4 regions of the Enterobacter sp. RHBSTW-00175 genome follow, and region 3 is predicted to be linked to each of the others. Evidence: predicted binding sites of a transcription regulator. Region 3 holds the regulator's gene; each other region holds the start of a gene.
What was found. The regulator CRP, encoded in region 3, controls carbon source genes, mostly activating them, when cyclic AMP is high. The targets are predictions, from matches to a motif close to ATGTGANNNNNNTCACAT.

Region 1 (3,686 bases), 380 kb from region 3:
TTAGTCAGTCGTTTTTGCTGAAACTGGGCCCGGTAGCGGGCAATTTCATTGCAGGGATTGGGTGTGAAGGTGGTCAGGCTGTAGTTCGCTGTCACCACCGAGCGGAAATCGTCAACGTTTGAAAGCTCATCCAGCGTCATCAGCTGAATGCCGATATTGCCGAGCGTGGAGGCTTCAACAGGGCCTGCCACCACGGTGATACCGCAGGCATCGGCGCAAAGCTGGTTCAGAAGCTGGTTCTGGCAGCCACCGCCCACGATGTGTAACTGGCTGAATGGCTTACCGCGAAGGGCTTCCAGCTCGCTCAGCACATCGGCATACAGCAGCGCCAGGCTGTCGAATATGCAGCGCGCCAGCTCAGCGGGGCTGGATGGCACGGAATGTCCGGCCTCAAAGCAGGCGGCCTGGATCTCCGCGCTCATGTGCGCCGGGTTAATAAAACGGTCATCGTTCGGGTTAATCAGGAAGCGACATGCAGCCAGTGCTCCGGTATCGGCGATGAGGCGCGGCAGGTCGGTAATGCTTTGCTCTTTCAGCACGCGCTGAAGCAGCCACAAACCCATGATGTTTTTCAGCACCCGATAACGGCCTTCCGCACCGCCTTCATTGGTGATGTTTGCCACCAGAGCGGCGGTGCTGGTGTACGGCGTTTTGCTCTCAAAGCCCATCAGCGACCAGGTGCCGGAAGAGAGGTAGGCTGCGTCTTTACTGGCGAGCGGCGAGGCAATCACCGCGCTGGCGGTATCGTGGCTCGCAACGGCCACCACCGGGATTTCATTGCCCTGCGGGCATATCCACTGACCGATCACATTACCGGGATGGGTTGGCGTGCCGAACCAGGAAGCGGATGCGCCCGTCCAGTTCAGCAGATGTTCGTCCCAGTTATCGGAATTGATGTTGACCAGCTGAGTCGTGGTGGCGTTGGTGTATTCCCAGTTCATGTTGCCGGTCAGGCGGTAGCTGAAGTAATCCGGGATCAACAAGGCATGGGCGACATTCGTCACCAGCTCCGGCTGTGTGTCGACCAGGGCGCGCAGCTGGTAGAGCGTATTGAAAGGGAGGAACTGAATGCCTGAGCGGCCATAGATATTCGCCATGCCGAGTTGTTCGATGGCCTGCATCATTACACCATCGGTACGACTGTCGCGATACGAAACAGGCAGGCCAACGCGCTCGCCGTTGTGACCAAGCAGCACATAATCCACGCCCCAGGTATCAATACCGATGCTATCGATACGGATCCCGTCATCGCAGACTTTCGTCAGCCCGATGCGGATTTCGGCCTCCAGGCCATCAATATCCCAGGTGTCAAAACCATCCTGCTTTTGCAGGCAGTTAACAAAGCGGTGCATTTCACGAAGCGAAAGTGTGCGCTGGGTACAGTCATACGTGGCCAGCATTACGCGGCCGCTGGATGCGCCTAAATCGACTGCCACACAATGGCGAAATGTCATGTTCGGGTCCCTCTTTAAGTCATTGGGGATGAGTGTAAGAAAGGGAAGAAAAAGTCACCTTCTCGTTACTGACAGGCGAAAACCGGGGCTGGCAAGAAAGCAAAGATGAACGTGAGGGAGTTCACAGTTTCCAGTAATGGCGGGCTTTGCAGGCAATGTGACGCTTGCCGCATTTCCTGATCTTTCCATCTGTTTCTTGAAAAACGGGCAGCTTTTGCGAGGTTTGCTGCCGAAAATTTAAGGTGAGTCTGAAGAGCCTTAATTACTATTTTGAGAACATTTCTCATCGGTGGGGGCTGCTATGACCGTACTACACAGCGTGGATTTTTTTCCTTCGGGAGGTTCGCCTGTTGCGATTGAACCACGGCTCCCACAGGCTGCATTTCCGGAGCATTATCATGATTTCCATGAAATTGTGATTGTTGAACACGGTACGGGGATCCACGTGTTTAATGGCCAGCCGTACACTATCAGCGGCGGTACGGTGTGCTTTGTGCGTGACCACGACAGACATTTGTATGAACATACGGACAACCTGTGTCTGACCAATGTGCTTTACCGGTCACCGGATGCGTTTCAGTTTCTTTCGGGGCTTAACCAGCTGCTGCCGCAGGAGAAGGACGGGCATTATCCGTCGCACTGGCGGGTGAATCAGGCCACGCTGCAACAGGTGCGCCTGCTGGTTAATCAGATGGAAAAGAGTGAAGACGGGCACGAGACGCATGTCATCGCCACCCGCGAGCTGCTGTTTATGCAGTTACTGGTACTGCTGCGCCGCAGTAGCCTGGTGGAAGGGCTGGAGAATAACGACGCGCGGCTGAATCAACTGATGGCCTGGCTGGAAGACCACTTTGCCGAGGATATCCGCTGGGAAACGCTGGCGGATGATTTCTCGTTATCGCTACGCACCCTGCATCGTCAACTCAAACATCACACCGGACTCACGCCGCAGCGCTACCTCAACCGCCTGCGCCTGATCAAAGCGCGCCACCTGCTGCGCCATACTGACGAAAGCGTTACGGATATCGCCTATCGCTGCGGTTTCGGCGACAGTAACCATTTTTCGACTTTGTTTCGCCGGGAATTTAACTGGTCGCCGCGCGATATTCGCCAGGGTAAGGACGCATCACTCCAGTAACGCGAGGGCAGTCACCGTTTTCTTGCCGCAAAAAAGCTAATAATGTCAGGTTATTCGCCGTTGAGGTTGTGGTGTGGCTGCTCAGTTAATCCTTCGCAAAAATGATTTCTTTGCCTCCGCTGGCCAGTCCGTTGCGGTGGCCGATCGCTATCCGCAAAATGTTTTTGCCGAACACACGCATGAGTTTTGTGAGCTGGTGCTGGTGTGGCGGGGAAACGGCTTACACGTTCTCAACGACCGGCCTTACCGTATTACTCGCGGTGACCTGTTTTATATCCGCGCCGAAGACAAACACTCCTACGCCTCGGTAAACGATCTGGTGTTGCAGAACGTGATTTATTGCCCGGACAGACTCAAGCTCAACGTCGACTGGGCCGCGCATATCCCGGGGTTTAACGATGCCAGCAACACGCCGCACTGGCGTTTAAGCAGCAACGGCATGACCCAGGTGCGCCAGGTGATTTCCCTGCTTGAACAGGAGAGCCAGAAGGCCGACCCGCTTGCCAACCCGATGGCGGAACTGCTTTTCGCACAGCTGGTCATGACGCTCAAACGCTATCGCTACGCCACCGATAACCCCTCCGCGAGTGAACAGGAAGCGCTGCTGGACAAGCTCATTACCACCCTTGCGGGCAGCCTGAACAAGAGCTTCGTGCTGGAGAAGTTTTGCGAACAGGAGCAGTGCAGCGAGCGCGCGCTGCGCCAGCAGTTTCGTACTCAGACGGGAATGACGGTGAACCACTATCTGCGCCAGCTGCGCATCTGTCATGCTCAGTATCTGCTACAGCATACGGAGCTGATGGTCAGTGAAGTGGCGATGCGCTGTGGCTTTGAGGACAGTAACTACTTTTCGGTGGTGTTTAACCGCGAGGTGGGGATGACGCCGGTTCAGTGGCGTCATCGCAGTCGAAAGGCGGCGTAATCAGTTCGCCATGCCGAGGCCAACGATGTTGGCGGCGATAATAATCACCACGCAGCCCAGGCTCAGTACGCCCACCGGACGACGCCCGGCATTGTTCCACTCCTTCAGGATCAAACCCACTAACCCGCCGCACAGCACGTAGAAGCTCATGTGCAGCATCCAGCTCATGTAG
Region 2 (3,686 bases), 790 kb from region 3:
ATCAGTGCGGCATCGCCAACCAGATGTCCCCACTCATCGTTGATTTGCTTAAAATAATCCAGGTCGAACATCAGCACACAAAAGTGACTGTCTGCATCCTGTCGCGAATTCGCCGCCAGCGCCGATTTAAGCTGCTGCAAAATCGCTGAACGGTTAAAACAGCCGGTGAGATCGTCAGTGGTGGCCTTAACCGCCAGCTGCTGCTCTGCTTTTTTCCGCTCGGTAATGTCCAGACCAATATTCAGAATCGAGTTGTCGGGTAACAGAATGTTAGACCACAAGATAGTCAGCTGCATCCCATCTCTGCGCAGAGGATGCCACTCATACATGTCTTTAAGGGGGGAAACATGCACAGACTCCCGCACCCGCCGGCGCTCTTCAGGATCAGGATAGAAAAGTACCAACGGATCGGAATGTGCGGCGACCTCCGCCATACTCCAGCCAAACACTTTTTCGCATTCCGCATTCCACAATACACAACGATTGTGTTTGTCGAAGGAGTTCATTAGCACCGGGGCCCGCTCGAACAAGGTTTTATACTGCGTGACAACCCGCTGCATTTCTTGCGCTGTTTTTTCTCGCGCAATAATTTCTTCAAAATAGTCTTTTAGCTTCTCAACCAGTACCACCACGATATTTTTGAGGATAGGGAGAGAATTGAGTCGTTCATCAAACGCTAAAAAGAAATAACCGCTACAGCGCCAGTCGTGTGAAGAGAGTTTGCATAAAACACCGCTTTGTAACTGCGTGTAGCCCGGATGCTGAGGAGGAAAAAGCGTGCGGCCGATATGCTCTTTCCAGTACACCACCCGCCACGATCGGTGATGGCGTTGCAGCGAGGTACTGGCAAGAAAATCAGTCACTTCGAAAGAGTGACAGGTGACGTCACCTGCACACACCACCCGTTGCAATCCGTCATCGTCATCAACGCTGACCCAGGCAAGTGTTGAACCTAAAACCCGGTTAATGGTGTCCAGCATTTCCGATAAAGAGCACTGAGAATTAAGCAGTGGCATAAGCTTAGCCAGTGCGTGCAGCGCCTGCATACTGTCATTAACAATATCGCGTCGTTTTTCTTTCATCATTTGTTCGCAGGTCATTAAATGATAGACCGACCGCAACATATATTCAGATTCAAAAAAACCGTTAATTACTGAATTAAAATTCAGAATAATTAAATAACACTCTGTGTGTAATGAAAATGATACGCAACAGAAAAAAACCAAAAAATTCAAAAACCTGAATTATTAGCTACGAGTACATTTATTTGTCCACTCAAGCATAATCTATAGGGTTTATGCTGTAAACATTATACAACTAATGAAATATTGCAGAGGTTTTGCTATCTCAATGAATTTATTAAAAAGAGCGGGAAAAGCTCATCATTAGCCTGCAAAGATATATTTTCACTTTACGTTCTGAAGCATATCTCGTGTCTATACCTGCCCCTCTTTTCATCTTCCTGATACTGGCGAATAAAACATCAAGTGTGATATAGTTCACACATATCATGTAACTCAAAACACTGTTTCAGTCGTTCGTCTGCTTTTCGAGGATAGGTTTATGGCAACCATTACCACCAGCATGGTTCTCCTGCGCTGGCCGTTGTTCAGTGCGGTATTGATGTTTTTAGCCAGCACGCTGAACATTCAATTTCGTAAATCTGACTACGCTGGCCTTGCAGTGATCAGCACCGTGCTGGGACTGGGCGCAGCATGTTGGTTTGCAACGGGCTTGCTTGGCATCACTCTGCTGGATATCGCAACCATCTGGGAAAATATGAAAGTCGTCATGGTTGAAGCAATGAGCCACACCCCGCCGGACTGGCCGATGGTGATTACCTGACAGAGTAATTCCTGCGGGTGCTGATGAGCACAATAAAAAAACCTCGCATTTGCGAGGTTTTTTTATGCCTGAAAGGAAATCAGAACGGGATATCGTCGTCGAAGTCCATTGGCGGCTCATTAGATGGCGCTGGAGCAGACTGCTGCTGCGGACGAGACTGCGCGCCGCCGCTGAACTGGTTGCCACCCTGTGGCTGCTGAGGCTGACCCCAACCGCCCTGCTGCTGGCCGCCACCTGCTGGTGCGCCACCGCCCTGACGGCCACCCAGCATCTGCATGGTGCCACCAACGTTAACCACGATTTCGGTCGTGTATTTTTCAGCGCCGGACTGATCGGTCCATTTGCGGGTACGCAGCTGGCCTTCGATGTACACCTGAGAACCTTTACGCAGGTACTCACCCGCCACTTCAGCCAGTTTGCCAAACAGCACAACACGGTGCCATTCGGTCTGCTCTTTCATTTCGCCGGTCGCTTTATCACGCCAGGATTCGGAAGTAGCCAGCGTAATGTTGGCAACTGCGCCACCACTCGGCATATAGCGTACTTCCGGGTCCTGGCCCAGATTACCGACGAGAATCACCTTGTTTACGCCTCTGCTGGCCATGTTCGTGTCTCCTGAATACGTTTCTTAATAGTGTAAACGCGAGAGTGTACCATTTCCATACGCCACTTTGATAGTTGCGTAGCATGTTCCAGACTTCTCTCGCGAACTGAACATTGTTACACAGCGAATCAGAAAATGCATTCCAATACTGTATATCCAAACAGGTCAATTTGTGTCATAATTAGCCGTTTCTGACAGCCGGTTGTCCTTCAAACAAACCAGGCAAACAGTGTTCCTACCGGGAAAGGTGAATGGATAAGATCGAAGTTCGGGGCGCCCGCACCCATAATCTCAAAAATATCAACCTCATTATCCCTCGCGACAAACTCATCGTCGTGACCGGGCTTTCGGGGTCTGGCAAATCCTCGCTGGCTTTCGACACTTTATACGCCGAAGGACAGCGTCGTTACGTTGAATCACTCTCAGCCTATGCCCGGCAGTTCCTGTCGTTAATGGAAAAACCGGACGTTGACCACATTGAAGGGTTGTCACCTGCTATCTCTATCGAGCAGAAATCGACTTCACATAACCCGCGTTCAACGGTCGGTACGATTACCGAAATTCATGATTACCTGCGCCTGCTGTTTGCACGCGTTGGTGAGCCGCGCTGCCCGGACCACGATGTACCACTGGCCGCGCAAACCGTGAGCCAGATGGTCGATAACGTGCTGGCGCAGCCGGAAGGTAAACGCCTGATGCTGCTCGCCCCTATCATTAAAGAGCGTAAAGGCGAGCACACCAAAACGCTGGAAAACCTGGCAAGCCAGGGCTACATCCGCGCCCGTATCGACGGAGAAGTGTGTGACCTGTCTGATCCACCGAAGCTGGAATTACAGAAGAAACACACCATCGAAGTGGTGATTGACCGCTTCAAAGTGCGTGAGGATCTGGCAACACGTCTGGCCGAATCGTTTGAAACGGCGCTCGAACTCTCAGGCGGCACCGCCGTGGTGTCCGACATGGACGACCCAAAAGCCGAAGAGCTGCTCTTCTCTGCTAACTTTGCCTGCCCAATTTGCGGCTACAGTATGCGCGAGCTTGAACCACGCCTGTTCTCGTTCAACAACCCGGCGGGCGCATGTCCGACATGCGACGGGCTGGGCGTTCAGCAGTATTTCGATCCAGACCGCGTGATTCAGAACCCGGAGCTGTCGCTGGCTGGCGGCGCTATTCGCGGCTGGGATAAGCGTAACTTCTACTATTTCCAGATGCTCAAGTCGTTAGCAGAGCACTATAA
Region 3 (3,686 bases):
CTGCCAGATAGTGGGAATTAAAGCCCGGCTCCTGCATCGCCTGGTTCAGTGAGTTAAACAGGGCGTTATGTGCCTGGTTAACCTTCATGCGCTGATACGCCAGCGGCGAAGGCTGTGGATCATCGCTCAGGATCAGGCGTATCGCCTGTTGATCTGCTTCCAGCGCATCATGGGCGTTCTGGCGCAACAACCCGCTTTGCCACTGGGGCCAGAGCCAGACCAGGCCGCCAAAGGCAATCAGGCAGCCAATCAGGGTGTCGACCAGGCGGGCGAGAATAAACTGTTCGCCATTGAGCGTGAGCAGTTGCAGGGTGTATACCGCAGTGACCGTAAAGCCCACCATCGCCCAGCCATAGTTCTTGCGAATAATCAGGTAGCTCACCATGGTGACAGCCAGCATCCCCAGCAGCGTATAGCCTTCCGGTACGTGAAAGTGCAGCGTCACCCCGGCAATGATAAGCCCCGCGATTGTGCCACCTGCCCGGTGCAGAATGCGCACCCGCGTAGCACCGTAACCGTTCTGCGTAACAAACAGCACGGTCATTAAGATCCAGTACGGTTTCGGTAAGTGCAGCGCGACGCCCATCAGACTGGCGGTGCTAAGCATCACGCTGATACGCGCGGCATTACGCAGCGCGGCAGATTTCAGTGACAGATAGCTTTTCAGGGCTGGCAGCAGCGGCAGACGCTTTTGTTTATCGGCCATCAGGTCACGGGGGTAAAGTGGCCGCTGAGTCCGCAGGACACGGGCGATGCGGCTGAAGTGCCACGCCGCAAATTGGCCCACCGGGTTTTCCGCGTGCTGATGGGCAATTTTCTCCAGCGCCCCCAGCTGTTTGTCCATGTTAAAACGCGTGGGATAGCGGTGATACAGGATATCGTCAGCGAGAATGCGCAGGCGCGCTGCCACGGTTTGGGCGTTCCAGCGGATCACCGCCTCGGCGTGGCTACGTTCGACCAGCTTTTGCACCTCCTGCGGATGATGCAGGCTCACAGAGATATGTTCCTGTAAATCCAGACCGACCTGGAAGATACGCAGCAGTCGCTTATAGTCATGATTTTTATTGGCGGCGAGCATGTGCAACTGCTGATAACACTGGCTAATCAGATCGACGACTTTTTGCTGGCGCGCCAGCAGCGGCGGCAGCGATTTTTCCGGATCCGTATGCTGAGTGAGCAGGGTGTACTTGGCTTCGCAGTAGTCGGCAAGCTGCACGTAGAGCAGGCTGAGCGATTCGCGCAGCGGTTGTTCGCGCCACAGGCGGAACCAGATCCAGTTGAACACGCCGTACCACAGGGTTCCCAGCGCGTAGATGAGTAGCGGCTCCCACACCGGCATATTCCCGGCGAGGCTCAGCGTGAAGATGGCGGCAATCAACGACGCGGGCAGCAACCGGGCATGTAGCGCGCTGATTTCAGCGGTCACGCCAAGCGTCATGGCCAGTACGGTCAGGATCAGGGGAAGCGGAATATCACGGGCAAGCAGCAGTTGTACAGCGAGGCTACAGCCTGCAAACAGACAGCCGCCAATAATCAGGCGCTTGAAGAAACGTTTATGCGGTGTGTCCAGACCTGCAATGTTGCAGCAGGCAGGAACCAGGGAGAACAACAGACCCTGTTGCAGATGGCCCAGCAGCAAACCCACGGCCACAGGAAGGCACAACACCAGCGTTTGTCGCAGTGCGTAGTTAACTTCCGGGTGATAAATTAGCCTGCGCCACATGGGGAGTAGAGACAAAAACGGCGTGACACCTTGCGATGGCACGCCGTTTGACCGGAATTAACGTGTTCCGTAAACCACGATGGTTTTACCGTGGGCGGAGATCAGGTTCTGGTCTTCGAGCATTTTCAGAATACGGCCCACTGTTTCACGGGAGCAACCCACGATCTGACCAATTTCCTGACGGGTAATTTTAATTTGCATTCCGTCCGGGTGGGTCATCGCGTCTGGTTGTTTCGCCAGGTTCAGCAGAGTCTGAGCGATACGGCCCGTTACGTCCAGGAAGGCGAGGTTACCCACTTTCTCAGACGTGACTTGCAGGCGGCGAGCCATCTGCGAAGAAAGACGCATCAGGATGTCAGGGTTAACCTGAATCAGCTGACGGAATTTCTTGTAGGAGATTTCGGCCACTTCACACGCGGTTTTTGCACGAACCCAGGCGCTACGTTCCTGGCCTTCTTCAAACAGGCCCAGTTCACCGATGAAATCGCCCTGGTTCAGATAAGAAAGGATCATTTCTTTCCCTTCCTCATCTTTGATCAGCACTGCCACCGAGCCTTTGACGATGTAATACAACGTTTCCGCTTTTTCACCCTGGTGAATCAGCGTGCTCTTCGATGGGTACTTATGAATGTGGCAATGAGACAAGAACCATTCGAGAGTCGGGTCTGTTTGCGGTTTGCCAAGCACCATGCGCTGTTATCCTCTGTTATAAGCTGTCACCAGAGTCATAAGATGCATCCAGACTCTGGGGTTGCAATCGAATTCTTACCCATACCCTGGGAAGTCGGCTGTCGTAATAGTCGCAGCCAGTAAAGTTTGATGTCCTCTGCATACATGTGTAACGTCAATGTATTACTGTAGCATCCAGAGTGTTTTAGCATAGCTTTTGTCGCGTGTCTCCTGGTGTCTCGCTTCAGCATGATGCAGGTCGCCTTCCGTTGCGAGAAATGTAACGTACGCGTAATCTGTCACCAAAAATGCAACGTTGGAGTTAATGAATATGCAAGCGCGTGTGAAATGGGTTGAAGGTTTAACGTTCCTGGGCGAATCCGCTTCCGGACACCAGATTTTAATGGATGGGAACTCCGGCGATAAAGCACCAAGCCCAATGGAGATGGTGCTGATGGCGGCGGGTGGTTGCAGCGCAATTGACGTGGTGTCGATTTTGCAAAAAGGTCGTCATGACGTGACGGATTGCGAAGTAAAACTCACTTCTGAACGCCGTGAAGAAGCACCACGCCTGTTTACGCACATCAATTTGCATTTTATTGTGACCGGCAAAGAGCTGAAAGACGCTGCGGTATCACGTGCGGTGGATCTTTCTGCGGAGAAATATTGCTCCGTGGCGTTAATGCTGGAGAAAGCGGTAAAAATCACGCATTCGTATGAAGTGATCGAGGCTTAATGCAAGGGGCATCATACGCGTTGATGCCCTCACCCTAACCCTCTCCCACGGGGAGAGGGAAAAGGATCACGCGATCTGCTTCCCTTCCATCAACCGCTGCACCAGCGGTGACATAATCAGTTCCATCGCCAGCCCCATTTTCCCGCCCGGCACTACCAACGTATTCATATGCGAAATGAATGAGCCTTGCAGCATGGCCAGCAGCCAGGGGTAATCAATGCCTTCGAGATTGCGGAAATGAATAACCACAAAGCTTTCGTCCAGCGAGGGAATGCTTTTGGCCGCAAACGGGTTGGAGGTATCTACCGTCGGCACGCGCTGGAAGTTGATGTGGGTGCGTGAGAACTGCGGCGTCAGGAAGTTAATGTAATCTTCCATCGAACGAACAACCGAATCCATCACCGCTTCGCGTGAATGACCGCGCTCGCTGGTATCGCGCGTCAGCTTCTGGATCCACTCCAGGTTCACAATCGGCACAACGCCGACCAACAGGTCCACGTGGCGCGCCACATCATGCTGCGTGGTCACCACGCCGCCATGTAATCCTTCATAAAATAG
Region 4 (3,686 bases), 1.7 Mb from region 3:
CAACGGCAAGCTGCGTGGCAGTGGAAAAAAGGGTGTTAGCGTAGCTCATCTGAGCCGACGGAATATCGGCAAAAGCCAGCGTACTCACGGCCGTAAACTGAATCGAGCGGAACACCCCGCCCAGATAGAGGATCAGCATAATCAGCCAGACCGGCGTGTGCGGGGTAAGAAACGCACAGGCCAGCAGCGCCAGCACGTTTAATGCGCCATTAATCAGTAACAGGCGTTTAAACCCTAAACGGCGGATGAGTGGTGTGGTTGCGGGTTTAATCGTCAGATTCCCGACAAATACTGCCAGCACCAGCAGGCCGGAATGAAACGCATCCATGCCAAACCCGACCTGGAACATCAGCGGCAACAGGAAAGGCACGGCACTTATTGATGCACGAAATAGCGAGCCACCGTACATCGTGACCCGAAAGGTCGGCACCTGCATTGCGTCCAGGCTGATCATCGGCCACTGCGCGCGCTGGAAATGGCGCAGGGCGAACGTCAGGGCGGCGGAGCCGATGGCTAACAGCAGCAGCGTCAGCCCCTCCTGCATGTGTTGACCACCCATGGATTCCATCGCGTACACCAGGCTTACCATAGCCACCGTTGTGGCGACAAAACCCGGTAAATCAAAAGGCCGACGGGCATCTTCATGAAGGTCGGGAATGATCTTCAGCGCCAGAATAATAGCGGCGATACCCAGTGGGACATTGATGAAAAAGATCCAGCGCCAGTCGGCGTAGCTGGTAATAAAACCGCCGAGCGGCGGGCCGATAATCGGGGCAACCAGCGCAGGCCAGGTCAGCGTGGCGATAGCGGTAATAAGCTGGTGTTTCGGTGTGGTGCGTAAAACGGCCAGGCGGCCGACGGGCACCATCAGCGCACCTCCCATCCCCTGAAGCACGCGCATGGCAACGAACTGATCCACCGTAGTCGAGAGGCCGCAAAATACCGATGCCAGGGTGAAGATAGCCAGTGCAAGGGCGAATACCTTGCGAGCGCCGAAGCGGTCGGCAATCCAGCCGCTGGCGGGGATCAGCACGGCAAGCGTAATCAGATATGCACTGATACCAATATTAAGGTCAACCGCCTGTACGCCGAAACTTTTTGCCATGTCCGGCAGTGCCGTGGCGATAACCGTACCGTCAAGAAACTCCATAAAGAAAGCACCGGCAACCAACAGCGCCGCAGGCGACAAGCCCCGACTCTCTTTGCCGGTTATGTTTTCACTCATTTTCTTCCTGCCGTATCAAAAAAAATTATAAAAATTTACTGGAATTTATAGGTGCGTAACTTACGGATTTACCGCGATTTTTCTTAACAAACTGGTAGCACTGGTGGATTTACAATTGTGATGGAGGTCACGAAAATATTGATTTATGTGACGATGGTCATATTATAAGCGCATTGACAATAACACCTGCATAACAAATTACCGGAGCATCACAATGAAACTGCGCAAAATCCTGAAAAGCATGTGGGCTAACTACTGCAATACATTTAAAGACGTACCACCGGGTGCTATGTTCTGATGGAAAAACCTGCTTCGGCAGGTTTTTTTATGCCTGTAAACGACGAGAGGGAGATGAAAGGGGCTACGTTTTGTTACTATGGCTACCTTTAAATAAGGAGAAAGCCTATGTCTCAAAACCTGAGCGCCGATCAGGAACTGGTGTCTGACGTCGTTGCATGTCAGTTGGTTATCAAACAAATCCTTGATGTGCTGGACGTGATTGCGCCGGTTGAAGTGCGCGAAAAAATGTCCAGCCAACTGAAAACCATCGATTTCACCAGCCATCCTGCTGCGGCAGACCCGGTTACGCTCCGTGCTATCCAGAAAGCCATTGCGCTAATCGAGTTACGATTCACACCGCAGGGTGAGTCCCACTAAAATAAACCGATGTTTTGAAATTAGAAACACTTTTCTGAAAAACGTCGAAGGGCGACAGGACTGTCGCCCGGAGAGATTCTTAAAAGAACGTCTGCACCAGCAAATAACTCGCCGCACATGCGCAACTCACACCAATCAGACCCGGCAGTATGAAGCTGTGGTTAAGGATAAACCGGCCAATACGCGTGGTTCCTGAACGGTCAAAGCCGATACAGGCCAGATCGCTTGGATAGGTGGGCAGGACAAAGTATCCGTAAGATGCCGGGAAGAAAGCGATCAGCATTTTAGGATCGATACCCAGCATTAGCCCCATCGGCGCCACCGCCGTGAGTGCGGCAGCCTGACTGTTGACCAGCTTAGAAACCAGAAACAGTACAATGGCATACGTCCAGGGATGACTTTTCACCACGCCTTCAAGCGCCATTTTTAGCTCATCAAGGTGCGCCTGGAAAAAGGTATCGCTCATCCACGCCACGCCAAATACCGAGAAAATCGCGACCATCCCGGCTTTGAATACGGCGCCGTTTGATATGGTTGCCGCATTAACCTTACAGGCGACCAGCATCACGGCCCCGGCAATGAGCATCATCATCTGGATGACCAGATTCATCGAAAGAGCTGTCATTTTGCCTTTCACGTCGAAGGCTGGCCGCAGCTCTGGCAACGCCCCCAGCAGCACGACCACGGCAATCCCGGCAAAGAAGATCCACGTGGACCAGTACGCCTGTTTCGGGAAGCGCTGATTCATTAGGGTTTCCGTGCCGCCATAAATAAACTCACGCTGTTTAGGGTCTTTTATCCTCTCCTGAAACTCCACGTCATCCGCCAAATCTTTGCCTCGCCGCAGGCTCCAGAGTGCCGCGATAGCCACGCCAAAGAGAGAGGCAGGAACCGATACCGCCAGGATTTCGAGGATCCCCCAGGCGTGACCAATACCGTGTTGCGCGCCAAGAATCGACACCAGAGAAACCACCGCCACGGACACTGGGGACGCGGTGATCGCCATTTGCGAGGCCACAGAGGCCACCGCCATCGGGCGTTCAGGGCGAATGCCTTTTTTCAGCGCGATATCGGCAATGATGGGAAACATAGTGTAAACCACATGCCCGGTCCCGCATAAAAACGTCAACATCCATGTGGTAAAGGGGGCAAGGAGGGTGATGTGCTGCGGGTGCTTACGTAACAGCCGCTCGGCGAATTGCATCATCACATTCAGGCCGCCTGCCGTCTGCAATGTAGCCGCACAGCCAATAACGGCCAGGATCGTCAACATCACGTCAACCGGGGGTTTACCCGGTTGCAGGCCAAAGACAAAACACAAAACGAACAGACCGATACCGCTTATCAGGCCAAGACCCATACCGCCGAACCGCGTTCCCGCAAGCAGGCAGAGGATAATGACAATAAACTCGATGGTAATCATGAAGCTCCCTCGTCAAAGATAATGAAATTACGTAAATCATTACATGATGTAGGGATATTCATTGGGAGCGAGATCTGATTTGTTAAATGTCAGAAAAAGCAGAGGGTTGATAATAGAGAAGGGTGCCTGCATCGGGAAGAAGATGCAGGCTACAGGATCAGTGGTGCTGGTAATTCACAATATCAAGTAAATGGCGGTCGGTCTGTTCCTGGCACAATCCGGCACGTTTCGCATTATGGATCTCAGCTGCCAGGGTTTTCAGCAACACGCCATCCTGCTGTTGCTCTTTGCCCATATCCTGCAAAAAAAGCAGCGTGGTGCTGTCTTTCTGCGCTTTGGCTTCATCTGCCAGGCTGTTTAGTGTGGTGCAACGCTGTTCGT

Region 1: rhaS (HTH-type transcriptional activator RhaS) is a predicted target of CRP. The motif match lies at 1,610-1,627, and genes of this name have one in related genera.
Region 2: HV107_RS11640 (YjcB family protein) is a predicted target of CRP. The motif match lies at 1,488-1,505, and genes of this name have one in related genera.
Region 4: azuC (stress response protein AzuC) is a predicted target of CRP. The motif match lies at 1,371-1,388, and genes of this name have one in related genera.

The regions. Positions count from the first base shown of each region.
Region 1 is NZ_CP055930.1:2,053,092-2,056,777, reverse strand. Features, by position in the region: gene rhaB (rhamnulokinase) at 1-1,454, opposite strand, end outside; gene rhaS (HTH-type transcriptional activator RhaS) at 1,756-2,592, shown strand; gene rhaR (HTH-type transcriptional activator RhaR) at 2,666-3,514, shown strand; gene rhaT (L-rhamnose/proton symporter RhaT) at 3,515-3,686, opposite strand, start outside.
Region 2 is NZ_CP055930.1:2,458,192-2,461,877, reverse strand. Features, by position in the region: gene HV107_RS11645 (sensor domain-containing diguanylate cyclase) at 1-1,082, opposite strand, end outside; gene HV107_RS11640 (YjcB family protein) at 1,564-1,845, shown strand; gene ssb1 (single-stranded DNA-binding protein SSB1) at 1,925-2,449, opposite strand; gene uvrA (excinuclease ABC subunit UvrA) at 2,701-3,686, shown strand, end outside.
Region 3 is NZ_CP055930.1:1,671,302-1,674,987, reverse strand. Features, by position in the region: gene HV107_RS08005 (YccS/YhfK family putative transporter) at 1-1,723, opposite strand, end outside; gene crp (cAMP-activated global transcriptional regulator CRP) at 1,781-2,413, opposite strand; gene HV107_RS07995 (OsmC family protein) at 2,724-3,128, shown strand; gene HV107_RS07990 (phosphoribulokinase) at 3,195-3,686, opposite strand, start outside.
Region 4 is NZ_CP055930.1:5,368,520-5,372,205, reverse strand. Features, by position in the region: gene HV107_RS25950 (MFS transporter) at 1-1,225, opposite strand, end outside; gene azuC (stress response protein AzuC) at 1,440-1,523, shown strand; gene HV107_RS25940 (DUF2766 family protein) at 1,631-1,882, shown strand; gene HV107_RS25935 (anaerobic C4-dicarboxylate transporter) at 1,962-3,305, opposite strand; gene HV107_RS25930 (non-heme ferritin-like protein) at 3,463-3,686, opposite strand, start outside.